4 regions of the Streptomyces sp. NPDC057565 genome follow, and region 4 is predicted to be linked to each of the others. Evidence: riboswitches for the same ligand, from Rfam matches in the RefSeq annotation. Region 4 holds a riboswitch; each other region holds the start of a gene.

Region 1 (7,437 bases), on a different contig from region 4:
GGGGATCGCGGTGGGTCGGGCGCAGTGATCGGCAGCCTACGTGGGCGGTCCATGCGGCGAGGTGTGGCAGTGGCAGGGTGGTGCGGGCGCGGCAGCCAGGGCGGCGGTGCCAGTGGCGGAGCCAGTCGGTGGTGTGGGTGTCAAAGAGGCGTGTGTAGTGGCCGGCCACGCGGATGTCGTTGCTGTACAGGTGGTCGGGTCGTTCTTGTGTGTTGCGGGAGTGGCAGACGGGGGCGCGGACGTAGCCGTGTTCGTGGCAGTGGTCGAGTGCGGCGGCGGGTGCGGTGCGGCAGATGGTGCACCTCCACCCAGCCACCTTGCGGGAGGTGCCGGACTTCCTGCTGAGTACCGAGTACAGGTGGCCTTGCAGTTCCCCGTTGTGCGGGCGTAGCGGGGCGGTTGAGCAGTCGGAGTTCGTCGTCTGCTGGCCGTCCGACGGCTCGGGCCTGCCAGCCGTGGGCGGGCGGCTCGGTGACGGCCGAGTTTCCCTGCCAGGTCCGCGCGGCTTGCAGCCACTGCGTTTCGGTGTGCTCGGCCACATCCAGCAGCCTGACCACGGCGCGCGGCAGCCACCATGTTTGCATCGTCCGGTCGCGAGTTTGCTCCACGAGTATCCGCCGCCAGTCGATCCCCGCCAGATGGTACGGCCGGCCACTCTCACGTCGTGCTGCCCGCTCGGGGTCGCCCAGCTCCTGCAGTTCCCCGGTGATGCGCTGGCGCCAGCGCATCAGCGTTGTCTCGTTGCACTCCTTCTTCGGCGCGCCACGGAACGGACCGATGCGGACCAGGTCCTGGCAGTCCATCTCCACCGCGTTCAGTTCCGCTGCCGCCCGGCGCACCTCAATCTCCGGAACACTCCACTGGCCGCCGCTTGCGTTCACCATCGCCACCACACGGCTGCCAAGCAGGACATACCCCGCCCGGGCATGAGCAGGAGAACAGGTGAACGCCGCAGAAGCCGTCGGCACAGCGCTGTACCGCAGATTGGGCATCCGAGATCCTCGGCACCTTCGCCGGCCTGGCGGAACGCAGGGACTCCGGACCACCCTCCCGCCAAGCTCGACGCCAGTGTTCCACCGAACGCTCGCTCACCCGCAACTCCTTCGCGATCACCGCGGTCTTCTCACCCGCCGCGAACCGCCCGCCGGCCTCCAGCCGCACCCGTTACGCAACGCCCGCCGCCCAGCAGTCAGGCCCCCACCCTCCGCATACCGCATCCCACCGGCATACCGCAGGGATCACCAACAGTCATCACCCGACGACAATGCGAAAACCTCAGTAACCGTGATCGGCTGCACCACGACAAGGGACGCCATCACCCGCCCATCGGCATCAGCCCGCTCGGTGACATCCCCGCAGCGGTCGAAGCGGTCGCCTACTTCGCCGTCACCGAGGCTCTGGCGAACATCGGCAGACGCAGCCGGGCCACCCATGCCTCGGTTCGTGTCACCCGCAACGGTGCGCTGCTCTGCGCGGAGTTCGAGGACAAACGGGACCGGCGGAGCGGACGCCAGCCCAGGGTCCGGCCCGGACGGAATGCGCCGCCGCGCCGCCGCTCCGGACGGCACCTGAAAGATCAGCAGCCCCGGGCGGGCCGGCCGTCATCACCGTGGGGCTGCCGTGCGCGTAGTGACCACCGAGGACAACGTCCTGCTGTCATCGCAGTCCAGTCCCGCCGCGACCATCCCGGACTTCCCGTCTTGGTCCTGTCGCAGGAGGTGGAGCAGGAATATGTGGGCCGCCTCCTCGCCGACACCCGGGGCGGCATCGGATATTGGCTACCGATGTCGAACGCTGAGACCGGCTCTGCAACGAGAGCGCGCGTCTCACCGGCCTTCCCCACGCCAGGTAGCGATGGTCTCCTCCAGCGACACTTCGAGCGCGGCGGGCTCTATCCCGAAAGCCTTGGTCGCGGCAGAGGAATCCACCACGAACGGCTTGCGGAACTGGTACTGGGTCTCGCGGAGTTCGCGGACGATCGGATTGCCCAGCCCACCGAGCCAGAGCACTGCCGCGGGCATGGTGGACAACCGCGGCGGGGGCGCGTCGGCCAGTGCACAGGCGCGGGTGGTGATGTCGCGCATGGAGACCGGTGCGGTGGCCGGCACGTGCCAGGCGCGGCCCCACGCGCTTTTGTCCGCCGCGACGGCGACCAGCGTGCGCGCAACATCGCCGACGTAGGTCCAACTGCGCGGCGCGTCCAGGTCCGCGGGGACACGCACGCGCGCCCCCGCCAGCGCCTTGGGCAGGACGGTCATCGTGAGCAGCGACTGGGTGCCGGCCCCCAGGTAGTCCGAGGATCGGACCTCCGCGGTGCGAATGTGGCCGGCTTCGTGCGCGGCGAGCGCGTCGGCCCACATCCGGGCCCGGACCTGGCCCTTTGCGCCAGTCGCCAACAGCGGATGCCGCTCGGTCATGGCGCCGGTCACCGGGCCGTAGCCGTAGAGGTTGCTTGCGGTCACCAGCACGGCGCCGCTGGTGCGGGCTGCTTCGATGAAGGCCTCTGCCAGCGGGGGCCAATCGATGGGCCACCGGTGGTAGGCCGGGCTGGCGCAGTTGTAGAGCGCGGTCGCCCCCACACAGAACCGAGCGAGAGCCGACGCGTCGGTCGCGTCGGCAACCACCCGCTCGACGGCCGAGTGGTCCGGGCCGGTACCGCGCCGTGTGACCACGCGGACCTGTTCCCCTTGGTCGGCGAGCAGGCGCGCAGTGGCTGTTCCTACCGGTCCGGCGCCCACGATGACGTGCAGAGACATGAGTGACCCCGAGTCTGTGTACGGTGTTCTCTTGCGAGAACAGTGATCTCGAATCAATGTGAGCCACCAGCGACCCGCATGTCAAGAACACTGTTCACGCTACGGACCACTGTTCTCCTCACTGTGCGAGAATGCCGTCATGTCGGTGACATCACTGCGGGCCCGGATCCGCGCGGAGACCGTCGAGGAGATCCGCGCGATCGCCAAGCGGCACCTGGCCACGCACGGAGCGAACCTGTCCTTGCGAGCCGTGGCGAGGGACGCCGGCCTGGTCCCCTCGGCGCTGTACCGCTACTTCCCCAACCGTGATGCGTTGCTGACCGCGCTCATCACGGACGCCTACGCGGCGCTCGCCGCATCCGCGAAGGCGGCGGAAGCCGCCGTACCCCGCCACGACTTGCCGGGCCGGCTCCTGTCGCTCGGGAACGGCGTGCGCTCGTGGGCCCGTGACCACCCTGCCGAGTACGCCCTGATCTACGGCAGCCCGGTACCGAGCTACATGGCCCCGCCGGAGACGGTGGGGCCGGCATCAGAAGTCGTGATGGCCCTGATCGGCATCCTGTTCGACGGTGCCGAACGCGGGCTGCGCCCGGTGGCCCCGCCCCGGCCGCTGCCCGCGGCGACCCACGCGGAGCTGGGTCGGCTACTGGACCAGGGCCCCATGCCGAAGCCCTCCTGGACCGAACCGGCACCCGAAATGCTGATCGCCACCGCCTTCACGCTGTGGACCCAGATGTTCGGCCTGGTCAGCTTCGAGGTCTTCGGACGGCTCAACGACTTGATCGAGGAACGACGGGAGTACTTCGAGCATCAGATGCTGGTCATGGCCGACTTCGCCGGACTCGCCACGGTCGCCTCCTGCCCCGGCGACGGGTGAGCGACGTGGAACATCGACAGCTCAGATACTTCTGCAGGTCGCCGGGGAGACGAATCTGACGCGGGCGGCGCACCGCCTGCGGGCGGGGCAGGCATCGCGGTGTCTGCGGTGGCCGGAAGCGGCTGGTGAGGTGGGTCTTTGAGCGGTGTCCGCCGATGAGGCCGTTCTCGGTCCACAAGGGCAAACGGTTGGCGCCGGGATGGTGGTGGTCGGCAACCACCGGGCATCTGGTGCACTACGCGTCGACGGCGATGCGGCTGCATGTGATGCTGTTTGACCGCGATCCGCGCGTCAGCGCTCTGGCCGCCCGGCCGCTTGAACTGCGGTGGCGGGGGCCGGGCGGGGTGCGTGCGCATGCTCCGCAGTTGATGATCCGGCTGGCTGGTGGCCAGGGGGTGCTGGCCGACTGCACCGCGAGAGCGGAGCTGTGCGGCGCAGCGGCAGCACCGGTCTCGGTCGTCGACCGCCATCAAGGTGGTCAGGGCCGACAGGGACGGCCAGCGGTTGGCCAGGGGGTTGCGCGGCGGGGGTGCCAGGAACGACAGGCCAGTTCGGCCGCGACGACCTGTGCCGGGGACGGCGGGGGCTCATCAGGGGTGGCGAAGGGCCTCGGTGAGGCGGGCAGCGGCCTCGACGACGGCCTGGGAGAGGTGGGCGCCGGGGTAGCGGGTGAGGCGTTGGATCGGGCCGGAGACGGAGACGGCGGCCACCACTCGGTTGGACGGGCCGCGGACGGGCGCGGAGACGGAGGCCACATCGGGCTCGCGTTCGCCGACGGACTGGGCCCAGCCGCGGCGCCGCACGCCGCTGAGGGCGGTGGCGGTGAAGCGGGCACCCCGGAGGCCGCGGTAGAGGCGCTCGGGCTCCTCCCAGGCGAGCAGGATCTGGGCGGCGGAGCCGACCTTCATGGGAAGGGTGACGCCGACGGGAACAGCGTCACGAAGGCCAGAAAGGCGCTCGACAGCAGCCACGCAGATGCGCTCCTCACCCTGCCGACGGTAGAGCTGAGCACTCTCGCCGGTGGCGTCGCGCAGGCGGGTGAGGACCAAGCCTGCGGCGGCCAGCAGGCGATCCTCGCCGGCGGCGGTCGAGAGCTCGGCGAGTCGGGGACCGAGGGTGAACCGGCCCTCTATGTCCCTGGTGACCAGGCGGTGTCGTTCGAGCGCGACGGCGAGTCGGTGGGCGGTGGGCCGCGCCAGACCGGTGGCGGCAACCAGTCCGGCCAGGGTGGTGGGGCCGGCCTCCAAGGCACTGAGGATCGAGGTGACCTTGTCGAGCACACCTACGCCGCTCGTGTTCTCCATGAATGGGTACTCCAGTCTCAAATCCCGCGAGCGGCGGTTGGGTTGCGCTCACGGGGGCTCCGGGCGAGGAGCGGTGAGGTCAGCGGGGACAGGCCGGAAGAGTCGGCCGATTGCCTGCGCCGGACACGAGACGGGTACGCGGAAGGGCCGGGGCGGGAAGCGCCCGGGCGAAGGACAGCACAGAGAGCACCGTGTCTCCTCATCTTTCCCGCGCCACGTTGGCGACAGGCCGGAGTTGGCACTGATCCCGGCCGGTGCGGTGCGCGCGTCGCGCGCCGACTCGACCGGGGAGTTGCCGGGGCTTCGTAGGGCCGGTCCCTCCACCCCTCTGGATGATTCGGGAGGAACCTTACAAGATGCCTCGGGCGGCCCGCCAAACCTCCCCCAGCCCTGACGACTTGGTACGCGATTGAGGTCGGGACGTGCTGGCCTGGTGGATTGGCTGGTGGTGATCAGCAGGCCGTGCGGTGGACGGGCACCATCCTCGGTAGCCCTCGTCGGCAAACCACGGCTGGCCTGCCCTCCGAGGCTGCTATGTCGTGTCAAGCCGCTTGAGTGAGATTCTCAGCGTGTTCAGCTGCCGGTCGCAGTGGCTGGTTCTCCGTGGCCCTGCCACGGTCGGGCGAGCGCTACCAGCGCAGCTCCCGCCGCCGCTACTGCGGTCAGCATGATGAGGGCCATCGGCAGAGAGCTGTCCGCGCCGAAGAGGCCAACCAGGGGTGAGGCGAGGGCACCAAAGAGAAACTGGAAGCCGCCGAGGAGAGCGGAGGCGGCACCCGAGGCGTTTCGTGCCAGGGCATGACCGATACTCATCGCCGCGGGGAAGAGCAGCCCGACGCCGCTCAGGGTGACGAACAAGGTGACCCAGGTGCCGGTGAGGGTCTCGCCCACGGCCAGCACCAGCAGAACCTGCGCGACAACACCGAGCGCGGCGATGCCGACACCTGCCATGAGAAGCGAGTTGAGGCGGACGCGCCCGGCCAGGCGGGAGAAGACCACCCCGGCGATCAGCATGCCGGCGGCGTTGGTGGCAAAGATGAGGGAGTACATCGTCGACGACACCCCATACAGGCTCTCGAAGACGAAGCTCGAGCCGCTGATGTAGGTGAACAGCGCCGCCGAGACCAGGGTCAGGACGAGGGCGTAGCCGATGAACATGCGGCGGGCTAGCAATTCTCCCATCGCGCGAAACGAGCTCGCCACGCCGCCGCTGTGGCGGCGCTCGACCGGCAGAGACTCCGGGACACCGCGTATCACGCCGATCACCAGCAGCAGGCCGATCGCCGTCAGGACAATGAACACCGCACGCCACGTGGACACCGACAGGGTGGCTCCACCAAGCACAGGAGCTGCGATCGGCGCGACGCTCATGATCTGGTACAGCACCGCAAAGTAGCGGGGTAGTTCTCGTCCGTGAAAGCGGTCGGCGAGGACGGCCCGGGCCAGCACCAAGCCCGCCGCGCCGGCCGCGCCCTGCAGGAAACGGGCACCGGTCAAAACCGCGACGCTCGGCGCGACAGCGCACAGGACAGAGGAGACGGCGAATCCGGCCGCGCCCCCGATCAGCAGGCGGCGTCGGCCGATCTTGTCGCTGATCGGCCCTATCAGCAGCTGCCCCACGACGAGTCCGGCCAGATATGCGGTCATGGTCAGCTGCACGGCCGAACTGCTCGCCCCAAGGGCGTCCCCCATCGCGGGGAACCCCGGAACGTACATGTCGGTTCCGAGCGGGACGACTGCGGTCAGGGCACTGAGGACGGCGACGAGCACCACGACGGCCCGCCGGGAGGGGACGGGCGGCGAAGCGGAGGTGGCGGAACGCGTGCCTCCAACACGAGTAGAAAGGGGAAAAATCATGACATAACAGTAAACCAGTAGTTCACCTTTCAACAAATTGGTCCAGACCGAAGAGGCGAGCACCATGTCCTCCCCGTCCGAGATCCGTACACAGTGGGCCCGGCACAACGCCGACCTCGACACATCGCCGATGGAGCTCGTCGGTCTACTCAAACGCGCCACAGGCCTGCATGACCGGGCGGTGGAATCGCTCTACGCGGGCAGCCCGCTCACCCCACCCGAGGTCGACACGCTCATCCCCCTCCGGTACGCCACCGCCCCCGTCATCGCCCGCCGCCTCGCCGAGCAGCTGGGTCTGTCCCGGGCCGGGGTGAGCAAGACCCTCGCCAAGCTGGAAAGGCGCGGATTCATCGCCCGAAGGCCAAATCCCGCCGACCGTCGCGCCGCCCTGGTCACCATCACTCCCACCAGCGCCCGGGCCATCGACGAGCTCTTCCCCCGCCAGCTCGCGACCGAGGCAGAGCTGCTGACGGGACTCGGAAAGGATCGAGAGTGGGTGCTGAAGGCACTGGGTCGGCTGGTGAACGCGATGGAGGAACGAGCCGGGCGCGGCTGACGTCCACTTCCTCACCCGACGCCATCCCCGGGTGCGGCACACAGCGCGCGTTGCCCCAACACTTCCGCGCCTGCCTCCGGCCTGGCC
Region 2 (7,437 bases), on a different contig from region 4:
CGTCGCCCTGAAGAAGTCGAAGTACCCGGATCACTTCGCGGAGGCGGCGGAGGCGGAAGCCGTCGCGAAGACCATCGAGGAGTACGCATCTCAGCTGACTCCCGGTCTGCTGCAGACGGAGGCGTACGCGCGAGCGGTGTTCCGCGCGTACCGGCCGACGGCGCCGGAGAACGTGATCGACGACCTGACCACGACGATCCGGCACAAGTCCTCGTACAGCGGTGCGAGCGGCGGCGACTGCCTCGAAGTGGCCACGTGGCGGAAGTCGACGTACAGCGGCGGCAGCGGCGGGGACCGTCTGGAAGTCGCCGACGGGCACCCCGGTGTGGTCCCTGCCCCCTTCTCCGTGTGCTTCCCGGGGCTCAAGCCACGGAGCCCGAGCGCCCTTTCCAAGGAATGGGTGGAGGGCTCCACCCCACCCACCCTCCCCAGCAGGGGTGTTCACTTTTCGTGACCGGCTTGCCGCACACGGCGCGAACGCTCTGGCGTTCCGATGAACGAACGACCCCCGTCGGTGCGGGAACACCGAACAGGGGTCTGACCACCAAGATCGAAGAAGGCGATCCAATGGCTTCGAGCCAGTTTGGTGCCGCCTCGCACGCACCGCACGTACCGCCCCACCCGATGGCCGATCCGGGCTACGGCAAGCGGTCTGCACACGACCAACAACCCCGTACCGCGTATGATTTCGCACATCTTCCGCCGCGCGAGGCCGCTTTCGCCGCCCATGTCGACCGGCTGCCGGACGGCGCCGACATCTCCGTGAAGACGCTGGCCACCGTGCTGCCGTACGGGCAGTGCGCGCTGCGGACCGCGCTGAACAACCTCCAGCGGGCCGGGCATCTGCGCCGGGGCAGCGAGCACCTCATCGGCTCGGGCGGCGCACGCTGGGTGACGCGTACGTCCTTCTCCCGCACGCCGCGCGACGACGACCGGTGGGCGGCGTTCACCAGCGGCGACGCACCGCCGGAACAGCAACGGCCGACCCGCTCACGGGCGTTCGTCCTGCTCGCCGCGCTCGGCCGCACCCTCACCCGCACCGAAAGCGGGGGCACGCCGGTGGGAAGGAGGCGACGCCATGACCCCCAGCATCGCCGACCGCCCCGACATGCCCATCGAGGACTTCGTGGAGCGTCAGCGCCGCCGCGGACATGGCATCGGCCCCCTGGACCCGTGCAGGTCCAGGGGGCCGATGTACGACCGAACTACCGATCCGTCAGGATCAGAAGTCCATGTCACCGCCCGGCATGCCGCCCGGAGCGGCCGCAGCGGCCTTCTCCGGCTTGTCGGCGATGACGGCCTCGGTGGTCAGGAACAGCGCGGCGATCGACGCGGCGTTCTGCAGAGCGGAGCGCGTGACCTTCGCCGGGTCGAGAATGCCCTCGGCGATCATGTCGACGTACTCGCCGGACGCGGCGTTCAGGCCGTGACCGATCGGCAGGTTGCGCACCTTCTCGACGACGACGCCACCCTCGAGACCACCGTTGACGGCGATCTGCTTGAGCGGGGCCTCCAGCGCCAGCTTGACGGCGTTGGCACCGGTCGCCTCGTCACCCGAGAGCTCCAGCTTCTCGAAGACGGCGGAAGCCTGCAGCAGCGCGACGCCACCACCGGCGACAATGCCCTCCTCGACGGCCGCCTTCGCGTTGCGAACGGCGTCCTCGATGCGGTGCTTGCGCTCCTTGAGCTCGACCTCGGTGGCGGCACCGGCCTTGATGACCGCCACGCCGCCGGCCAGCTTCGCCAGGCGCTCCTGGAGCTTCTCGCGGTCGTAGTCCGAGTCGGAGTTCTCGATCTCGGCACGGATCTGGTTGACGCGACCCTGAACCTGGTCGGTGTCACCGGCGCCGTCGACGATCGTCGTCTCGTCCTTGGTGATGACGACCTTGCGGGCACGGCCCAGCAGGTCCAGGCCGGCGTTCTCGAGCTTGAGACCGACCTCCTCGGAGATGACGGTGCCACCGGTGAGGATGGCGATGTCGCCGAGCATGGCCTTGCGGCGGTCACCGAAGCCCGGGGCCTTGACGGCGACGGACTTGAAGGTGCCACGGATCTTGTTGACGACCAGGGTCGACAGGGCCTCGCCCTCGACGTCCTCGGCGATGATCAGCAGCGGCTTGCCGGACTGCATGACCTTCTCCAGCAGCGGAAGGAGGTCCTTCACGTTGCTGACCTTGGAGTTGACGATCAGGATGTACGGGTCGTCCAGGGACGACTCCATGCGCTCCATGTCGGTGGCGAAGTACGCCGAGATGTAGCCCTTGTCGAAGCGCATACCCTCGGTGAGCTCCAGCTCCAGACCGAAGGTCTGGGACTCCTCGACGGTGATGACGCCTTCCTTGCCGACCTTGTCCATCGCCTCGGCGATGAGCTCGCCGATCTGGGTGTCGGCGGCGGAGATGGAGGCCGTCGAAGCGATCTGCTCCTTGGTCTCCACGTCCTTGGCCTGCTCCAGCAGAGCGGCGGAGACGGCCTCGACGGCCTTCTCGATGCCTCGCTTGAGGGCCATCGGGTTGGCACCCGCGGCGACGTTGCGCAGGCCCTCACGGACGAGCGCCTGGGCGAGAACGGTGGCGGTGGTCGTACCGTCGCCGGCGACGTCGTCCGTCTTCTTGGCGACTTCCTTGACCAGCTCGGCGCCGATCTTCTCGTACGGGTCCTCGAGCTCGATCTCCTTGGCGATGGAAACACCATCGTTGGTGATCGTGGGCGCGCCCCACTTCTTCTCGAGGACGACGTTGCGGCCCTTGGGGCCAAGGGTGACCTTGACGGCGTCGGCGAGCTGGTTCATCCCGCGCTCGAGACCGCGCCGTGCCTCCTCGTCGAACGCGATGATCTTGGCCATGTGAAGTGGTCCTCCCGGACAGGGGTGGATTTCTCCGGACCGAGTGGCGCCCGCGACGGACGGCCTGCGCGCCCGGTGGTTCCTTGCCCCACCAAGCTTGCGGGCCTCACCGGCCCGGTCCAAGTTCTGTCACTCTCACCTGGAGAGTGCTAACGCCAATGATTAGCACTCGACCCCCCCGAGTGCAAGCGCCCCCGGCGGTTGCGGACAACCCGGAAGCCGGGCGACGGCGCGCGGAGTGCCGGGGGGCGCGACGGGCGGGGGCACGCACGAAGGGCCCGCCCCCCGGTGGGTACGGGCCCTTCGTGCGTGAGTGGTGTCGTTGGCCGACCGCGCCGAGCTCAGCCGACGGCGAGCTTGACCATGTCCGCCTGCGGCCCCTTCTGGCCCTGCGAGATCTCGAATTCAACTCGCTGACCCTCTTCGAGGGTGCGGTACCCGTCCATCTGGATCGCGCTGTAGTGGACGAAAACATCCGCACCACCGTCGACCGCGATGAAGCCGTACCCCTTCTCCGCGTTGAACCACTTGACGGTGCCCTGAGCCATGCCTAACTCCCCTATTACTGGCCCCTGCACAGGACCGCACTTCGCGGACCCGGGTCAGAACTCACCCTCCGACAGGAGAGGGTGCGTGCGCCGGAACGCGTCGACCGCGGCCGAATGTATCTGCCCAACTGCCCTCTGCAACAGGTCAATCGGACGAGAATTCTGGGCAGCGCCGAACGCCCGAATATGGGGAATTTATGTGATTCCAGGGCAAGTCGGGCCGGACAAAGGCCACTTACGGCGCAAGGAGTTGGAACACTTTGGCTGCATCTTGTCGCGGGCGGGCGCATTCTCATATGCGGTCGGCACGGGCAGCGGAGGGGACTTCCCAACTCTACCGCGCTCAACCATGCAGAATTGCCCCCTCCGCTCAGCTCGCAGAGGGGGCAATTCCGGTAACGCTGCGGAGTCGGCCGCAGAGGCCGACTACACGTCAGCAGCCGCCCGCGACCGCCGGGATGATGGAGATGCCCGCGCCGTCCGGGGTCACCGTCTCCAGACCGCCTTCGAAGCGCACGTCGTCGTCGTTGACGTACACGTTCACGAAGCGGCGGAGCTTGCCCTGGTCGTCCAGGACACGCGCGGCGATGCCCGGGTGGTTCTGCTCCAGCGATTCGATGACCTGGGAGAGGGTCGAGCCCTCGGCCGGGACCTCGGCCTGGCCGCCCGTGTAGGTGCGCAGGATGGTGGGGATACGGACCTTGACGCTCATGTGGGTGCCTTCCTTACGTCTCGGGTGGTCGGGTCAGCCGTTGGCGAGGCCGGCGTCGCGGAACGCGTCCAGGCTGGGCCGGATGGTCGCGGTCGGGCCGGTCGTCGGGGCGACCGCGTCCAGAGTCTTCAGACCGTCACCGGTGTTCAGGACGACCGTGGTGAGCGTCGGGTCCAGCAGACCCGCCTCGATCAGCTTCCTCGTCACGCCGACCGTCACCCCGCCCGCCGTCTCGGCGAAGATGCCCTCGGTGCGGGCCAGCAGCTTGATCGCGTCGACGATCTGTTCGTCGTTGACGTCCTCGACCGCGCCGCCGGTGCGGCGGGCGATGTCCAGGACGTACGGACCGTCGGCCGGATTGCCGATCGCCAGGGACTTGGCGATCGTGTTCGGCTTCTGCGGGCGCACGACGTCGTGACCGGCCTTGAAGGCCGTGGAGACCGGGGAGCAGCCCTCGGCCTGGGCGCCGAAGATCTTGTACGGCTTGTCCTCGACGAGACCGAGCTTGATCAGCTCCTGAAGACCCTTGTCGATCTTCGTGAGCTGCGAGCCGGACGCGATCGGGATGACGAGCTGGTCGGGCAGCTGCCAGCCGAGCTGTTCGCAGATCTCGTAGGCGAGCGTCTTGGAACCCTCGCCGTAGTACGGGCGCAGGTTGACGTTGACGAAGCCCCAGCCCTCACCGAGCGGGTCGCCGATGAGCTCCGAGCAGAAGCGGTTGACGTCGTCGTAGTTGCCCTCGATGCCGACCAGCTCACCGCCGTACACCGCGGCCATGACGACCTTGCCCTGCTCCAGGTCGTGCGGGATGAACACGCAGGACCGGAAGCCGGCCCGGGCGGCGGCCGCGCCCACCGCACCGGCGAGGTTGCCGGTGGAGGAGCAGGAGAGGGTGGTGAAACCGAAGGCGCGGGCGGCCTCGACGGCGATCGCGACGACGCGGTCCTTGAAGGAGTGCGTCGGGTTGCCGGAGTCGTCCTTGACGTACAGCCCGCCGGTGACGCCCAGCTCACGGGCGAGGTTGTCGGCCTTGACCAGCTTGGTGAAACCGGGGTTGATGTTGGGCTTGTCCGCGACATCGGCGGGGACGGGCAGCAGCGGCGCGTAGCGCCAGATGTTGTTCGGTCCGGCCTCGATGCGCTTCTTCAGCTCGTCCGGGGAGCCGCTCGGCAGGTCGTACGCCACTTCGAGCGGCCCGAAACAGGACGCGCAGGCGAAAAGGGGACCGAGCTCGAAACGCTCTCCGCACTCGCGGCAGGAGAGTGCCGCTGCGGGGCCGAGGTCGACGGCGTCGGTGGAAGAATCGGTGCTTACTGCAACAGTCTGCGCAGCCATGATGGCGAGGCCCTTTCTCCTCATCTTCCTCGCGGCGCATTTCGCCACGAGCCGGAATTGGCACCTTCCCCACCTGACCTCGCGGTCGGCGGGAGGGTTGCCGGGACTTCAACGGGCCGTTCCCTCAGTCCCTCTGGATGAGCGCTATGGCACTGGATCATCGACCCAGGCATTTATTGGCGGAGGACCCCGACATGCGCCGGTCATCCGCGTTGTTCAAGACTGTAACCGAAGCATCGGACGGTTGAGATAGTCGTCCGAACCGCGAGATGGATCACATACAGGGAGTATCGACCGTGCTGGAAGAGGTCGAACGCTGGCTGGCCAGGCGTTCCTGGTCGGCAGCCGACCGCCCGTTGGACCGGCTCGTCGCCGCCAAGGGCCGGGACCCGCGGCGCGGGAGCGTGAGCGTGGTGCTGCCCGCCCTGAACGAGGAGGCGACGGTCGGCGCCATCGTCGAGACGATCCGGGTCGAGCTGATGGAGAAGGTGCCGCTGGTCGACGAGCTGCTGGTGATCGACTCCGGCTCGACGGACGGCACGGCGGAAGTCGCCCGGAAGGCGGGCGCCCGAGTGGTGCACCGCGACGCGATACTCCCGCGCATGCCCGCGCTCCCCGGCAAGGGCGAGGTCCTGTGGCGCTCGCTCCTGGTCACCAGCGGTGACATCGTCTGCTTCATAGACGCCGACCTGAGGGACTTCTCCGCCGACTTCGTCTCCGGCATCGTCGGCCCGCTGCTCACCGACCCCGGGGTGCAGTTCGTCAAGGCGATGTACGACCGCCCCCTGGGCGACACCGCGGGTCAGGGCGGCCGCGTCACGGAACTGGTGGCCCGCCCGCTGCTCAATCTGCACTGGCCACAGCTGGCCGGCTTCGTCCAGCCGCTCGGCGGTGAATACGCGGTACGGCGCTCGCTCCTGGAGCGGCTTCCGTTCCCCGTCGGCTACGGAGTGGAACTCGGCCTGCTGGTGGACGCCCTGCACACCGTCGGGCTGGACGCGCTGGCGCAGGTCGACGTGGGGGTGCGCAGACACCGCCACCAGGACGGCCAGGCGCTGGGACGGATGGCTGCGGCGATCTATCGCACCGCTCAACTCCGACTTTCCCGAGGTCACTTGGTACGTCCGGCCCTGACCCAGTTCGAGCGCGGCGAGGACGGCTTCGTACCGCGCACCCATCCGGTGGACACGGAGGAGCGGCCCCCGATGTGCGAGATCACGGAGTACGTTTCACGCCGCGCGGCCTGACGCGGCCTGACTTCGCACGTTTGGGTGGTTCGCGATCGGGCTAGATTCCGCAACATGGTCTCCGAGCACGCGGTCACGTCGGCTGCCCAGGTACTCGTCGCGTCCAACCGCGGCCCCGTCTCGTACGCGCTGCGCGCGGACGGTTCGATCGGCGCCAGACGGGGCGGCGGCGGGCTCGTCTCCGGCCTGAGCGCGGTCGAGGACAAGCTGTGGGTCTGCGCGGCGCTCGGCGACGGGGACAGGGCGGCGGTCCGGCACAAGATCGCCGAGCCGGGCGTACGGATGCTCGACATCGACGCCGACGTCCACGCCGACGCCTACAACGGCATCGCGAACTCGGTGCTCTGGTTCGTCCACCACATGCTGTACCAGACACCGCTGGATCCGGTCTTCGACGCGGAGTTCCGCCGGCAGTGGGCGTCATTCGAAACGTACAACCTGGCCTTCGCGCAGGCGCTCGCCGAGGAGGCCGGCGAGGGCGCCGCGGTGCTGGTGCAGGACTACCACCTGGCGCTGGTCCCGGGCATGCTCCGCGAGCTGCGGCCCGACCTGCGGATCGGCCACTTCTCGCACACCCCGTGGGCCCCGGTCGACTACTTCCGGCTGCTGCCCGACGACATCGCGGAGCAGCTGCTGCGCGGCATGCTCGGCGCGGACCGGGCGGGCTTCCTGACCCGGCGGTGGGCGGACGCGTTCATCGGCTGCTGCACGGAGATCCTGGGCGGCACGGGCCGGACGAGGATCGGCGTG
Region 3 (7,437 bases), on a different contig from region 4:
CTGCCGGCTGGCCGTCGTTCCGTCGCCCCAGATGTCGTCGTCGTCGGTGACGAGGACGCCGTTGCCGCCGACGCCGGTGAGGTCGTACGTCTTGTGGCCGCCGCGCTCGGGGTCGGTCAGCTCGTAGAGGCTGCCGTTCTGCACGGTGCCGATCTCCACCTGGCCGCTGTACTGGCTCCGACCGGTGCCGGTGCGGATCTGCTCGACGCTCTGGAGTTGCTTGCCGGTCGTCGCATCGGTCACCACGCTCAGACTGCTCGGGGTGCCGTCCTCCTGGACGCCGCCGACGACGGACTGCCAGGCGAGCGTGGGCCTTCCGTTCCCGAGCCAGACGACGAGCTTCGGTGAGCCGTCCGGGGTCGCGTCCCGGGTCTTCTCGGTCTTTGCTGCGGCCAGGGCGGACTTCCCCGCCGTCGCGGCCGTGACGGCGGCCTTGGTCGTCGGCACCGACACCTTCGCGTCCGACGCCTTGGTGACGGTGCGGGCCGCGCCCTGCTCGTGGACCACCAGGTCGCCGCCGATGACGGGCAGGCCGGCGTAGGTGCGCTCGTAGCGGGTGTGCACGGTGCCGTCGGCGTCCTTGACGACGTCCTTGGGTATCAGCTCCTCCCGATCGTCCAGCTTCAGTGAACGGGCGGTGGTGGCACGAGCGTCGGTCGCAGCCTCGAGCAGCTTCCTGCGCTGCGCGGGGGAGAGCGCGACGGACCTGGCACCGGGCCGGGGCTCCGCCGCTATCTGCCGTGGTGCTTGATCCGTGCCGACCGGGGCAGACACGGCGCCCGAGGCGGGGAGGGCCGAAACGATGAGCGCGGCCATGGCAACGGCCGCAGTTGTCGCGACGCGCCCATATGGGGAGATTCCACGATGCAAGAGACGCCCATGAGGCGATATGCCCCTGTTGTCACGGGAGTTGTTCGGCACTGCTGTAACTCCTTCTGTCCGGACGCGTGGTGACGGCCGGTGGGGGTGGGGAACCGGAGACTCGGTGTGCCTCCGGCGTGACGATGCGCGGCGGCGTGCGACCGCTTGGCCATGCGGCGAAGACATGAACCCTTGTGGCGTTACTGCACCAACTCGCGCGTTCCGACGAAGAGTCGGACGATCGAAGTCGGGGGCGGCCGTCGGCGGGGGATCCGGCGGCCACCGCAGGTGGTGCGGTTCAGCAGCCGTTCCCGGCGGGACGGAACCGTGTCACCGGATCGGTGTTGCCGGTCGCGCCGCCGCGCCGGACGAACCGTCGGCCGGTGTCCGCGGAGTCGAACAGACGACCCGGAAACCGGCATCGGCTTCGACATACGTCCCGATGCGGCCGGCCGGGCCGATGTCACCTCCGCAGGCTGGGCGGCGGCGACGAGCACGGCGACGCGCCGGGAGGTCCACCTTCCGCGCACCGGTGCGAGGTTGGGTTGTGGCATGAAATATCTCCATCGTGCCGACATGTCTCGACTAGGCCCCGAATGTCCGAACAGGTTTCGACGCACCGTCGCGACGGCGGCTTGTGATCACCCTGTCCGGCGCGCAATCCGCCGGGCAAGGAGGTCCGGAGTGCGGGTCCGCGCAACTGCGCAGATGTGAACAGGAACAGACAGGAACGGAACGGATTCGCACCCGCCGGACAGTGATGTAACGCGCATGTAATTCCTCCGGCCGACTCCGCCGCGTACGATCGGCCTCGCCAGCACGCCGAAAGAGGGACAGCTGTGGCGGTGTCGTCGGATTTGCCGTGGGCCGGGACCGGTCTGGGCCCCTTGGCCGGCCGGGTACTCGAATGCCTGGTCACGCACCCGGAGCTGAGCAGCGAGGCGGTTGCCGAAGCGCTCGGGGCCACCCCGGCAGCCGCCGAACGCGCCCTGCAGGCACTGGAGAACGAGCGCCTGGTCATCCGCGTCGGTGATCGGCCCACGCGCTGGAGCGCGGGCCCGCCCCGCTCCACTCTCGGTTCGCTGTTGGCCCAGAAGCGGCAGGAACTGGCGCGGGCGGAGCTGTACATGGAGCGGTTGCACGAGGCATACCGCTCGGCGTCGCACCGTCGGGTCACCTCCGACCTGTTCGAGGTGGTGGAGAGCGCCGAGCAGGTCGGGGTACGTTACGCGCAGCTGCTCGCGTCCAGTCGGCACGAGGTGCTCCATCTCGCCAAACCTCCGTACGTCACCCGGTCCGCGGTGCTCGACCGCACCTCGGTGCCGACTGACCTCGCAGCTGTTTCGGACGCGCCGACCCCGGAGGTGCCGGTGCCCGACGGAGTGCGGCTCCGGTCGGTGTACGACACCGACGGGATGACCGACACCGTTTCGCTGCGCACCGCCCTGAGCGGAACAGCCCGGGGCGGGGAACTGCGGCTGCTGGCCGGGCTCCCGATGAAACTGGTGGTGTTCGACGTGACGGCCGGCATCATGCCGCTGCGGCAGGAGGACCCGTCCGCGGGTTCGCTCATCGTGCACTCGGCCACGCTTCTCGAAGTGCTCACCGCCCTCTTCGAAAGCGTCTGGGAACGGGCGACCCCGGTGTCGCTGGACAGCGGCCCAGGTCGGCCACCGATCACTGCGGCGGAACCGGACGGCCGGCCTACGGGGCGGATGCGCGACATCCTCTCCCTGATGTGCGCGGGTCTGACGGACGACGCGATCGCCCGGGTCCTGGGGCTGAGCCGACGGACGATCCAGAAGCACATCAGTGAGACCGCCGAACTCCTCGGTGCGCGAACCCGCTTCCAGATCGCGCTGCTGGCACGCGAACGAGGCTGGATCGGGGACGCCTCGGGCGTCGCGGAGGCCCCCGCCGAACGAACGGCCGGGCCTGGCGCCGGAGCATGAGAGTTCACCGACGAGGGCCTTGATCAAGGCGAGGCTCGTCGTTGCCATGACCCGCGCTGGCGACGTCCTGTGCCTCGGCAGCATCCGCCCGAAGTCGCAGAGCGAACCGGTGGCCCCGCCCGCGGACCGCCGGGCAATCCGCCGCACCAGGCGCGCGACTACAAGCCGTACGTGACGCCCCCACGAGGCGGCCGCGAACCGGGCGCATCGGTGGCGCACAGCTCCCCGCTCTCCAACCCGACGTTCACCAGCCCCACCGCCGCGTCGCCCTGGTGCTCGATCCGCAGGGCGTGCCACCGCGGCAGCCAGTACACCCGTCCCCGGTGCTCGGCGAGGAGCTCCTGGAGCGCATGTGGAGCGTGCATCCACACATCGGGCAGGTCCTCGGCGTAGTCGAACGCGGGGCGCAGCCCGACCCACCCGTCGTCACGGACATCGTCCGCGGTCAGCAGCAGCTCCACGGCCTGGCCCGGCTCCTCGCTGCACTTCTTGGCGTGGATCCAGTGCAGATGATGGCCGGGGCTGTAACGGGAGCATCCGTCGGTTCGAAAGGAGTGAGGAAGCATGGTGAGGAATCGCCTTCCCGGGATCGTGGACCCAGGCCGCTCACACCCCGGTGGTCCGCTGTTCCCCGTACGTCGTGCACGGGGCAGGTCGTCACCCGGAGCACCCGCAGCGGAGCGGGGTGCCGTCCAGCCAGCCGGGGCTGCGCACTGGAACTCATGACCTACGGGAAACCCTAACCCACGACCCGCGGTGGTCGACACGAGGTCAGATTCCGCACCTGACGACCGAGTTCCGTGCGGGCCGCCCCCGTCACCCGAGACGGGGGACGACGGCGGACGACCCGCGCTCTCCTGTTCAGCCGTTCAGCAGCACAGGGAAGGACTCCATGTCGTTCTGTGTCATCACCGGCAGCTTGCGGAGCTCCTCGTCCGGCACGGCGAGCCTCAGCCCGGGGAAGCGGCCGAACAGTGCGGGCAGGGCGATGCCCGCCTCGACCCGGGAGAGCGCCGCGCCGGGGCAGATGTGCGGGCCGTGACCGAAGGTCATGTGGCGGATCGGCGTGGCTCGGGTGATGTCGAAGGCGTCGGCGTCCGGACCGTGCTGTTCGACGTCGCGGCCGATGACCCGGTAGGAGATGACGACGCCCTCCCCCTTGGCGATCACCTGGTCGCCCACCTGGATGTCCTCCGTCGCGAACCGCATCAGCAGATGGGTGGTGGGGGTGTCCCAGCGCAGCGTCTCCTCGATCACCGTGTCCCACGGGATCTCGCCGTCGAGCACCATGCGCAGCTGGTCGGGGTGGGCGAGCAGGGCCCGTACCGCATTGAGGATCAACCCGATGGTGGTCTCGTGGCCTGCCGCCACCATGGCCTTGAGGTTCCCGACCACCTCCTCCTCGGTGAGCGGCTCTCCGCCCTCGTCGGCCAGGATGAGCGCACTGGTGAGGTCGTCCGTCGGCTGCGCGGTCTTCCTGCGGACGAGCGCCGCGTAGAAGACGTCCAGCTCGGCGAGCAGGGCAAGCCGCTCCTCGTGCGGGGTGAGCATGGAGAAGAAGGCCTTGTACCTCTTCATCAGCATGGGGTGTTCGGCTTCGTCCACGCCCATCAGCATGCCGACCACCCGCATGGGCAGCGGCTGGGCGAACACGGACTTCAGGTCGACGACACCGTCCTTGCTCTGCTCGGCCAGGGCGTCCAGCAGCTCCTCGGTGAACTTCTCGATGTCCGGGCGGATGGCCTCCAGCCGGCGTGGTGTGATCGCCTGGGAGGTCTTGGTGCGCAGCCGCCGGTGTTCCTCGCCGTCCACGGTGAACATGGACCGTCCCGCATCGATCATGCCGATCAACGGCCAGGCATGCGTCACTGCACCGCTCTGCCAGAGACCCCAGGCATCGAGGTCCTTCACCAGGCGTGGGTCGACGAGCAGTTGACGCGCCTCGGCATGCCGGGTGACGGTCCAGGCAGGGACCCCGAGCAGTTCGATCCTGGCGAGCGGCCCGGCGTCCCGCAGGCGCACCGTCTCCCCGTCCAGGTCCTGGACCATGGGGTCGATGACCACGGTCGCGCCCCCCGTAGTGGGCTCGTGGGATGCGGCGTGAGGACAGTTCAAGAGAAGTCTCCTGTCATGCGTACGGGCGTGAACCGGACGGGCAGCGAGGTCATCCCCCGCAGGAAGGCGGACTGTCGGCGGACGAGCGTCTGCGCGGGCACCGCGAGGGCGAGGTCGGGCAACCGGTCGAGGAGCACTTCGATACCGGTCCGGGCGATGGTCTCGGCGATCTCCTGCGCGGGGAACGGGCAGCGGTACTCACCGTAACTGAACGCCAGGTGGGCGCTGTTGCCGCCCTGGCCGGACATTCCCTCGGTGGCGATGCGCTGCCGTACGTGCGGGTCGGAGTTGGCCGCCCCCAGGCCGAGGAGCAGCATGTCCCCGGCGCGGATGTTCCGGCCGGCGAGCCGGGTGTCGCGGGAGGCCCAGCGGCCGGCGAGGATCTGGGTCGGGCTCTCCTCCCAGAGAACCTCGTTCATCGCCTCGGCCACACTGTGTCGTCCCCCCGCGAGGGAGTCGGCGAACAGGTCGTCGGTGAGCATCAGCCGCAGCGAGTTGCTGATCCAGTCGGCGGTGGTCAGATGGCCGGCGGCGGTGATGGCCATCAGGTCGAGGACGTATTCCTCGTCGGTGAACGGCTCGTGGTACGCCAGCATCCTGGAGGTCACGTCGTCTCCGGGCGCGGCACGCTTGGTCGCGACCAGCCGCTGCATGTGCTCCCCGAAGCGCATATGCGCACTCTGTGCCTCGGGACCGCCGTCGGCGAGGTCCTTCAGCACCTGTGCGATGTCCGCTCCCTCCGCGTCCGGGAAGCCGACGAGCCTGGCGAGGACCAGGACGGGCAGCGGCTCGGCGAACTCGGCCACCAGATCGGCCGCGCCCCGCGTGCAGACGGCGTCGACGAGCCGGTCGGCCAACTCCTCGCAGTGGCGCCGGATTTCGAACGGGTCGGCGCCCTCCAGAGCGGGCCCCACCATGTCGACGTGGCGGCGGTGCTCGGCTCCCGCGGTGAAGTAGATCGACGGCATGGGACGGCCGACCATCGGGAGCAGTGGCCAGTCCTCGGGAATGTTCTCCCACTGGTTCCAGAGCCCGACGTCCCGGGGGAACAACTCGCCGTCGCTGGTGACCTGGTGGAGTTCCCGGTATCCGATGACCAGCCAGGCGGGGAAACCGCCGGGCAGCTCGACGGGCACGACAGGCCCGTGATCACGTCGCATGGTGCGGTAGAGGGCCTGGGGCTCGGTGTGGAATTCGGGACCGCTGAGTGGCACCGCGACCGAGTCGTGCCGCACGGGGCAGCCGCCGGTGGGTGTTTCGGAGTCGGGCACGGGCACGGCGGAAGAGGGGCGCGTCATCGAACTGACTCCTGTGGCGGCGGCTTCGCGTTGCGGACCCACGATCAACGCGGCACCACTATAGGGATGTCGAGTGAAGGTTCAGGCGTCAATCACGACCGATCTCGACACTTCGACGATCACAAGAGACGGTCAGCGAAGCACGTTTGACCACAAGTGGGATGAACTCCCTTGGCACACCGCCCTTTCGGTGACACCGACCATCCCTCCGCCGGACCGTTGACATGCACCCGCATGAGGGTGAATCCTCGCGCGAGAAGTTGCGCGATCTCACGCATGTTCAAGCATTTGCAAACATCCAGTGCTTGGTTCGAAAGGGATGCATCCCGTGCGAAGACTTCAACACCGGTCCCGCTGGACCGCCCTGGCCACGACGGGTCTGGTCGCCGCCCTGGCCGCCGCCCTGCTCGGCGCCCCGGCCGAGTCCGCCCACGCGGCGACCCCTGCGAGCGCCGTGCTCGACGAGGCCCACAAAAGCGTCACCTGGCAGAGCCCCGTCTATCCCAAGGGGACGGTCGGCGGCCCCAAGGAGTGTCCGTCCACGGCCGACGACCCGGACAACAAGGTCTGCGACCGCTTCGACCTCACCGTGTCGACGCCCGAGGGCTACTGGGACGACAACCCGGAGGGCGGGGTGCCGATCTCCATCGAGTGGCAGAAGCCCGCCGAGGACTTCGACATGTACATCTACGACTCCGCCGGCAAGCAGGTCGCCTCCAGCGCGGGCACGGCCGACCCCGAGGCCACGGTGATCCCCCGGGCCGAGGGGACGTACCACGTGATCGTCGTGCCGTACGACGTCACCGACAACTCCTTCACCGGCACGGCATATCTGCCGGAGACGACCGACTCGGGAAACCTGACCTCCTTCGGCGGGGGCAACGGCAGCTACTCCATCGAGGCGGGAGAACTCAAGGCGAAGGCCGACTTCCTGACCGGTGGTCAACTACGTCTCCAGGCCACGCCCACCGGGGAGTTCACCGACCCGGCCGGCACGGCGATCATTCGTAGGCAACCCACCCTGCAGAAGCACACCAGCACCTTCGACAAGGGCGACTACTACGGGATCCGCTCCCCCGACGCCGTGCTCCGCGTCTACAAGAAGCCGCTGCGCTTCGGCCTCTACAAGGCCGACAACCGGACCCGGATCTGGCAGGAGGACAAGCCCCTGCGCTGGTCCACCGGAGGAATGCGGCAGAGTCTGGAGCGCG
Region 4 (7,437 bases):
AGCGTCGGAACCATCATCTGGTTGAGTTCCGAGCTGATGTTCTTCGCGGCCCTCTTCGCGATGTACTTCACCCTGCGATCGGTGATGGGACCCGACCACTGGAAGGAAATGGCTTCGGCCCTGAACTTCCCGTTCTCGGCGACGAACACCACGATCCTGGTGCTCTCCTCCCTCACCTGCCAGCTCGGCGTCTTCGCCGCGGAGCGGGGCGATGTGAAGAAGCTCCGTGCCTGGTTCGTGATCACTTTCGTGATGGGTGCGATCTTCATCGGTGGCCAGGTCCTGGAGTACACCGAGCTGGTGAAGAAGGACGGCCTCTCGCTGTCCTCCGACCCGTACGGCTCGGTGTTCTACCTGACCACCGGCTTCCACGGTCTGCATGTGACAGGCGGTCTCATCGCCTTCCTGCTCGTTCTGGGCAGGACATACGCAGCCAAGAGGTTCACCCACGAACAGGCGACCGCCGCCATCGTCGTGTCCTATTACTGGCACTTCGTCGATGTCGTGTGGATCGGCCTCTTCGCCACGATCTACATGATCAAGTAACCGGGTTCGAACCCGAACCACATCCAGCATCGACGCAGAAGATCCTGACACCGGGGTAATCCGTGAAAAAGCTCTCCGCACGACGACGCCATCCGTTGGCGGCGGTCGTCGTACTACTCCTCGCGCTGGCGGCCACTGGGGGGCTGTACGCCGCGTTTGCGCCCGCGAGTAAGGCGCAGGCCGACGACACCGCCCAGTCCCTCGCCATCGATGAGGGCAAGAAGCTGTACTCCGTCGGTTGCGCCAGCTGCCACGGAACCGGCGGTCAGGGCACCACCGACGGGCCGAGCCTGGTCGGCGTGGGCTCCGCCGCCGTCGACTTCCAGGTCGGCACCGGCCGTATGCCGGCGCAGCAGCCGGGTGCCCAGGTACCGAAGAAGAAGGTCATCTACAGCCAGGCCGAGATCGACCAGCTCGCGGCGTACGTCGCGTCGCTCGGCGCCGGCCCGATCGTGCCGACCAAGGACCAGGTCAGCCCTGACGGTGCGGACATCGCCAAGGGTGGCGAGCTGTTCCGTACCAACTGCGCGCAGTGCCACAACTTCACCGGCGAGGGCGGTGCGCTGACGAAGGGCAAGTACGCGCCCAGCCTTGAGGACGTGGACCCGAAGCACGTGTACGAGGCCATGCAGACAGGCCCGCAGAACATGCCGTCCTTCCCCGACACGACGATGCCCGAGCAGCAGAAGCGGGACATCATCGCGTACATCAAGACCGTGAACAGCGCCGAGTCGGAGACCCCTGGTGGCCTCAAGCTGGGCGGGCTCGGTCCGGTCAGCGAGGGTCTGTTCGCCTGGATCTTCGGGCTCGGCGCACTGATCGCAGTTGCCGTTTGGGTCGCGGCCCACACCGCTAAGGCCAAGAAGTCATGAGTAGCCAAGAGATTCCAGAAGAGAACCTGCCTGCTGAGCAGGGCACCGCGCACACCGCGGTAGAGGTCGCGGACGACCCGTTCGCAGACCCGGGGCTGCCGGCCCACAAGCCGCGCATCCAGGACATCGACGAACGGGCCGCGAAGCGGTCGGAGCGCACGGTCGCGCTCCTGTTCGTGCTGTCCATGCTGGCGACGGTCGGCTTCATCGCCTCGTACGTCATCTTCCCGGTCGACAAGATCGTGTACATCTGGCCGTTCGGTCACGTGAGCGCGCTCAACTTCTCCCTGGGTCTGACCCTGGGCGTGGCCCTCTTCACGATCGGAGCGGGCGCCGTCCACTGGGCGCGCACGCTGATGTCCGACGTGGAGGTGGCCGACGACCGTCACGCCATCGCGGCCGAGCCCGAGGTCAAGGCGAAGGTTCTCGCCGACTTCGCGGCCGGTGCCGAGGAGTCCGCGCTCGGCCGGCGCAAGCTGATCCGCAACACCATGTTCGGTGCGCTGGCCCTGGTGCCGCTCTCCGGTGTGGTCCTGCTGCGCGACCTCGGTCCGCTGCCGGAGAAGAAGCTCCGCAACACCCTGTGGGCCAAGGGCAAGCAGCTCATCAACATGAACACGATGGAGCCGCTGCGTCCCGAGGACGTCGCCGTCGGTTCGCTGACCTTCGCCATGCCCGAGGGCCTGGAGGAGGACGCTCACGACTTCCAGACGCAGATCGCCAAGGCTGCGCTGATGATCATCCGTATCCAGCCGGAGAACATCAAGGACAAGCGCGAGCGCGAGTGGGCCCACGAGGGCATCGTGGCCTTCTCGAAGATCTGCACCCACGTCGGCTGCCCGATCAGCCTGTACGAGCAGCAGACGCACCACGTGCTCTGCCCGTGCCACCAGTCCACCTTCGACCTCTCCGACGGCGCCCGCGTCATCTTCGGTCCGGCCGGTCACGCCCTTCCGCAGCTGCGGATCGGTGTGAATGCCGAGGGCAACCTCGAAGCGCTCGGTGACTTCGAAGAGCCCGTCGGTCCTGCCTTCTGGGAGCGCGGATGAGTACTGTGACCGACACCAAGCGCAAGGCGCCTGCCGGTGAGCGGGTGGCCGACTGGGCGGACGGCCGGCTCGGGATCTACTCCCTGGCCAAGGCCAACATGCGCAAGATCTTCCCGGACCACTGGTCCTTCATGCTCGGTGAGATCGCCCTCTACAGCTTCATCATCATCATCCTCACGGGTGTGTATCTGACGCTGTTCTTCCACCCGAGCATGAACGAAGTCGTGTACCACGGCTCGTACGAGCCGATGCAGGGCATCCGGATGTCCGAGGCCTACGCCTCGACGCTGGACATCAGCTTCGACGTCCGCGGTGGTCTCCTGGTCCGCCAGATCCACCACTGGGCCGCGCTGATCTTCCTGGCCGGCATGTTCGTGCACATGATGCGCGTGTTCTTCACGGGTGCGTTCCGCAAGCCGCGTGAGATCAACTGGCTCTTCGGCTTCCTGCTGTTCGTCCTGGGCATGTTCACCGGTTTCACCGGCTACTCGCTCCCGGACGACCTGCTCTCCGGTACGGGTGTCCGCTTCACCCAGGGCGCGATCCTGTCCATGCCGATCGTCGGCACGTATATCTCGATGTTCCTGTTCGGCGGGGAGTTCCCGGGCGGCGACTTCGTCGCGCGGTTCTACTCGATCCACATCCTGCTGCTGCCGGGCATCATGCTCGGGCTGCTGGTGGCCCACCTGATCCTGGTCTTCTACCACAAGCACACGCAGTTCGCGGGTCCCGGCCGGACGAACAAGAACGTCGTCGGCATGCCGCTGCTGCCGGTGTACATGGCGAAGGCCGGAGGGTTCTTCTTCCTGGTCTTCGGTGTCATCGCCGTCATCGCGGCCATCGCCTCGATCAACCCGATCTGGGCCATCGGCCCGTACCGTCCGGACCAGGTGTCCACCGGCGCCCAGCCCGACTGGTACATGGGCTTCGCCGAGGGTCTGATCCGAGTGATGCCGGGCTGGGAGATCAACCTCTGGGGTCACACGCTCGTCCTGGGTGTGTTCATCCCGCTGATGGCCTTCGGTCTGGTACTCGCCATCATCGCGGTCTACCCGTTCGTCGAGTCCTGGGTGACCGGGGACAAGCGCGAGCACCACATCCTGGACCGCCCGCGCAACGCCCCGACCCGGACCGCCTTCGGCGTCGCCTGGATCACCGAGTACGTCATCGTCTTCATCGGCGGTGGCAACGACCTCTGGGCCACGCACTTCCACCTCTCGCTGAACGCCATCTCGTGGTTCGTCCGGATCTTCATCTTTGTGGGGCCGGTCGTCGCGTTCATCGTGACGAAGCGAATCTGCCTCGGTCTTCAGCGCCGGGACAAGGAGAAGGTGCTGCACGGACGCGAGTCCGGCATCATCAAGCGCCTGCCGCACGGTGAGTTCGTCGAGATCCACGAGCCGCTCGGTCCCGAGCAGCTGCACACGCTCACCGCGCACGAGCAGTACAAGCCGGTCGAGATCGGCCCGACGGTCGACGAGAACGGTGTCGAGCGCAAGGTGCCCGCGATGCAGAAGCTGCGGGCCAAGCTCAGCAAGGGCTACTTCGGCGAGCACAACCAGATCGAAAAGCCCACCGTCGAGGAGTACAAGGAGATCACCAGCGGCCACGGCCACCACTGATCACCTGAACTGATCGCCACAGCAGGAGCCCCGTCCATTCGATGGACGGGGCTCTTCGCTGTCCGTGGGGCTCGATAGGGTGGGGTGTATCCCCTTTATCGGCTGTGGACCCCAGGAGCGGACCATGAACGTTGTGACCCCGATCGGCGGCGACAGCGTGGCGGCTCGTTCCTGGCCGGGCGTGCTGAACCCGCTGATGCGTGGCGAGGACCTGACCGCCGACGACACCGCGTGGGCGATGGACAGCATCATGAGCGGTGAGGCGACCGACGTGCAGATCGCCGGTTTCGCCGTCGCCCTGCGGGCCAAGGGCGAGACCGTCGACGAGGTCACCGGACTCGTCCGCGCGATGTACGAGCACGCGACCACGATCCACGTGCCGGGCCGCACGGTCGACATCGTCGGCACCGGCGGCGACCTCGCCAAGACGGTCAACATCTCCACGATGTCCGCGATCGTCGTCGCGGGCACGGGCGCCAAGGTCGTCAAGCACGGCAACCGGGCCTCCTCATCGGCCAGCGGCGCCTCCGACGTCCTGGAGAAGCTCGGCGTCAACCTGGAGCTGACCCCGCAGCGTGTCGTCGAGGTGGCGGAGGAAGCCGGCATCACCTTCTGCTTCGCGGTGAAGTTCCACCCCGCCCTGCGGTATGCGGCGAAGGCCCGCAAGGAACTCGGCGCGCAGACCACGTTCAACATCCTCGGGCCCCTCACCAACCCGGCGCAGGTGCGCTCCCAGGCCATCGGTGTCGCCGATCCGAAGATGGCTCCCATCGTCGCGGGCGTGCTCGCGGAGCGTGGCAACTCCGCGCTCGTCTTCCGCGGCGACGACGGTCTGGACGAGCTGACCACCACGGCGACGTCCCGGGTCTGGGTGGTCCGCGACGGAGAGGTGCGCGAGGAGGCGTTCGACCCGCGCGACGTCGGTCTGCAGCTGGTCCCCGTCGAGGCGCTGCGCGGCGCCGACGCGTCGTACAACGCCGATGTGGCCCGTCGGCTGCTGGCCGGCGAGACCGGTCCGGTACGCGAAGCGGTGCTGCTCAACTCGGCGGCGGCGCTGGTGGCGCTGGACCCGGGCGAGGGCACACTGAACGAGCAGCTCGCCGCCGGAATGGCGAAGGCCGCCGAATCCATCGACTCGGGTGCGGCTCGGGCGGCGCTGGAGCGCTGGGTGGCGGTCAGCAACACCTGACCGTACGGAAATGTGGCACAGGGCGCAGTCCAGATCTTGGACTGCGCCTTGCACGTCGGCGCACGTATGGCAGGATGCTGGTCAGGTCATGAGTGACAGCGACTACGGCCCCGGCCCGCTGTCCGGCAACCCTCCGTCCGTGGCGGGGTGCCCCGGGTGAAGACCAGGCCGTAGGCAGCGAGGTCTGCGGCAAGCGCGGACCCCTCGACATCTCTGAATGTCACATCCCTGGGGTCCTGGTCCTCAAGGAGCCTCTTGTGAGCAAGCGAATGCGATAGGGCCCAAGGCCCTTCTCCGCACCCCCTTTTTTCTTCTTCCTGCGCTGCCGCGTGTCCGCCGGCGCAGTGAATTCGCCTGCCTCTTACGGGAGTTCGCCATGTCTGTTTCCACCGCTGCCGCCGACCAGTCCGTTTGTACCCCGTTGCCCGTTCTGGGGCGTGATGTGACCGTTCCTCTGGTGACCGGTGGTGAAGTCACGTACGCCGCCCTCGACTACGCGGCCAGCGCCCCGGCCCTGCAGCGCGTGTGGGACGACGTCGCCGCGTACGCCCCGTACTACGGCAGCGTCCACCGCGGTGCCGGCTACCTCTCGCAGCTCTCCACGGACCTCTTCGAGAACAGCCGCAAGGCCGTTGCGGAGTTCCTCGGCTGCCGCCTCGAGGGGGATTCGGGCGAATCCCGGTCGAACAAGGGTGGTGGGCGACGGGAGGGGGACCAGGTGATCTTCACCCGGTCGACGACCGACTCGCTGAACCTGCTCGCCGCGGTGCTCCCCGCCGACTGCCAGGTCTTCGTGTTCGAGACCGAACACCACGCCTCACTGCTGCCCTGGCGCGACGCCCGCGTCACCTACCTCAACGCCCCGCGCACCCCGGCCCAGGCCGTCGAGACGCTGGAGCGGGCGCTCGCCGACCGCGACCCGTACGGTCCGGCGCTGGTCTGCGTCACCGGCGCCTCCAACGTCACCGGTGAGCTGTGGCCGGTGAAGGAGCTGGCCGCCGCCGCCCACGCGCACGGCGCCCGGATCGTGCTCGATGCCGCGCAGCTCGCCCCGCACCACCCGGTGGACATCGAGGAGCTCGACGTCGACTGGGTCGCCTTCTCCGGACACAAGCTGTACGCGCCGTTCGGCTCCGGTGTCCTCGCGGGCCGCGCCGACTGGCTGCAGGACGCCGAGCCGTACCTGGCCGGCGGCGGCGCCTCGCGGAAGGTCGCCCGGCGCACCGACGGCGGTGTGGACGTGGAGTGGCACTCGACCGCCGCCCGGCACGAGGCCGGTTCGCCCAACGTCATCGGTGTCTACTCCATCGCCTCCGCCTGCAAGGCGCTCACCGAGGCCGGCTTCGACCGGCTCGTCGCCCGTGAGCAGCAGCTCGTCACCCGGGTCCGCGAAGGCCTTGCCGAGGTTCCCCAGGTCAAGGTGCTGTCGCTGTTCGGCGACGACGCCCCGCGGGTGGGCGTCATCTCCTTCGTGGTGGAGGGCTGGAACAGCTCGCACTTCGCCGCCGCGCTCTCCGCCGAGTACGGCATCGGGGTGCGCGACGGACTGTTCTGCGCCCACCCGCTGGTCCGCACCCTGCTGGGCAGCGACCCGCAGGACCCGGGCGAGTGCGGTGCGCCGGAGGCCGAGCCGGGCGAGCGGTCGCTCAACGCGATCCGGGTCAGTTTCGGCGCGGGCACGCCGGACGAGCACATCGAGCGTTTCGTCCGCGCGGTCAAGGAACTCGTGAGCAAGGGCGCCCAGTGGACGTACCGCACTGAGGACGGCCGCTGTGTTCCCGACCGGGGCGCGGCGCAGGTCTGACGGGCCCGTCATACTTCTGCCGGGGACGGGCAGCGCTGCCCGTCCCCGGCAGAAGTGCGACGCGAACCTACGCGTCGAGACCGATGGCGAAGGCCGCCTCCAGGTCGTGCTGCGAGTACGTACGGAACGCGACATGTGTGTCGGTGCCCTCGACACCCTGGATCTTGCTGATCCGGCCGGGGATGACGTCCGCGAGGTCGTCGTGCCTGGCCACTCGGACCATGGCGATCAGGTCGTACGTACCGGTGACCGAGAAGACCTCGCTGACATTGTCCAGCGCGGCGATGGCCTCGGCGATCTCCGGAATCCGGTCCACGCTGGTTTTGATGAGCACGATCGCGGTGATCACGGCTGG

Evidence for each region. Region 4 has a riboswitch for S-adenosylmethionine ahead of ACFU8W_RS08585 (aminotransferase class V-fold PLP-dependent enzyme). Riboswitches for the same ligand answer to the same signal wherever they lie in the genome.
Region 1: another riboswitch for S-adenosylmethionine. It lies ahead of ACFU8W_RS50255 (IclR family transcriptional regulator); the one in region 4 lies ahead of ACFU8W_RS08585 (aminotransferase class V-fold PLP-dependent enzyme).
Region 2: another riboswitch for S-adenosylmethionine. It lies ahead of thrC (threonine synthase); the one in region 4 lies ahead of ACFU8W_RS08585 (aminotransferase class V-fold PLP-dependent enzyme).
Region 3: another riboswitch for S-adenosylmethionine. It lies ahead of ACFU8W_RS18980 (hypothetical protein); the one in region 4 lies ahead of ACFU8W_RS08585 (aminotransferase class V-fold PLP-dependent enzyme).

Annotation. Positions count from the first base shown of each region.
Region 1 is NZ_JBHVFU010000105.1:2,479-9,915, reverse strand. It holds gene ACFU8W_RS50285 (endonuclease domain-containing protein) at 1-316, opposite strand, end outside; gene ACFU8W_RS50280 (helix-turn-helix domain-containing protein) at 841-1,161, opposite strand; partial or broken gene ACFU8W_RS50275 (DNA-binding response regulator) at 1,662-1,781, shown strand; gene ACFU8W_RS50270 (NAD-dependent epimerase/dehydratase family protein) at 1,827-2,756, opposite strand; gene ACFU8W_RS50265 (TetR/AcrR family transcriptional regulator) at 2,896-3,633, shown strand; partial or broken gene ACFU8W_RS50260 (hypothetical protein) at 3,789-4,028, shown strand; gene ACFU8W_RS50255 (IclR family transcriptional regulator) at 4,224-4,937, opposite strand; SAM riboswitch class I at 5,134-5,276, opposite strand; gene ACFU8W_RS50250 (multidrug effflux MFS transporter) at 5,511-6,860, opposite strand; gene ACFU8W_RS50245 (MarR family winged helix-turn-helix transcriptional regulator) at 6,859-7,350, shown strand.
Region 2 is NZ_JBHVFU010000046.1:26,982-34,418, reverse strand. It holds partial or broken gene ACFU8W_RS40170 (Scr1 family TA system antitoxin-like transcriptional regulator) at 1-187, shown strand, start outside; gene ACFU8W_RS40165 (DUF397 domain-containing protein) at 173-454, shown strand; partial or broken gene ACFU8W_RS40160 (hypothetical protein) at 625-1,029, shown strand; gene groL (chaperonin GroEL) at 1,223-2,845, opposite strand; gene ACFU8W_RS40150 (cold-shock protein) at 3,187-3,393, opposite strand; gene ACFU8W_RS40145 (MoaD/ThiS family protein) at 3,827-4,105, opposite strand; gene thrC (threonine synthase) at 4,139-5,440, opposite strand; SAM riboswitch class I at 5,458-5,584, opposite strand; gene ACFU8W_RS40135 (glucosyl-3-phosphoglycerate synthase) at 5,737-6,687, shown strand; gene ACFU8W_RS40130 (trehalose-6-phosphate synthase) at 6,742-7,437, shown strand, end outside.
Region 3 is NZ_JBHVFU010000008.1:223,072-230,508, reverse strand. It holds gene ACFU8W_RS18990 (M4 family metallopeptidase) at 1-816, opposite strand, end outside; gene ACFU8W_RS18985 (LuxR C-terminal-related transcriptional regulator) at 1,707-2,813, shown strand; gene ACFU8W_RS18980 (hypothetical protein) at 2,972-3,379, opposite strand; SAM riboswitch class IV at 3,432-3,541, opposite strand; gene ACFU8W_RS18975 (cytochrome P450) at 3,675-4,928, opposite strand; gene ACFU8W_RS18970 (cytochrome P450) at 4,925-6,226, opposite strand; gene ACFU8W_RS18965 (TIM-barrel domain-containing protein) at 6,555-7,437, shown strand, end outside.
Region 4 is NZ_JBHVFU010000003.1:293,890-301,326, forward strand. It holds gene ACFU8W_RS08560 (heme-copper oxidase subunit III) at 1-546, shown strand, start outside; gene ACFU8W_RS08565 (c-type cytochrome) at 609-1,418, shown strand; gene ACFU8W_RS08570 (Rieske 2Fe-2S domain-containing protein) at 1,415-2,467, shown strand; gene ACFU8W_RS08575 (ubiquinol-cytochrome c reductase cytochrome b subunit) at 2,464-4,089, shown strand; gene trpD (anthranilate phosphoribosyltransferase) at 4,214-5,278, shown strand; SAM riboswitch class IV at 5,363-5,480, shown strand; gene ACFU8W_RS08585 (aminotransferase class V-fold PLP-dependent enzyme) at 5,655-7,082, shown strand; gene ACFU8W_RS08590 (Lrp/AsnC ligand binding domain-containing protein) at 7,150-7,431, opposite strand; gene ACFU8W_RS08595 (rhomboid family intramembrane serine protease) at 7,428-7,437, opposite strand, start outside.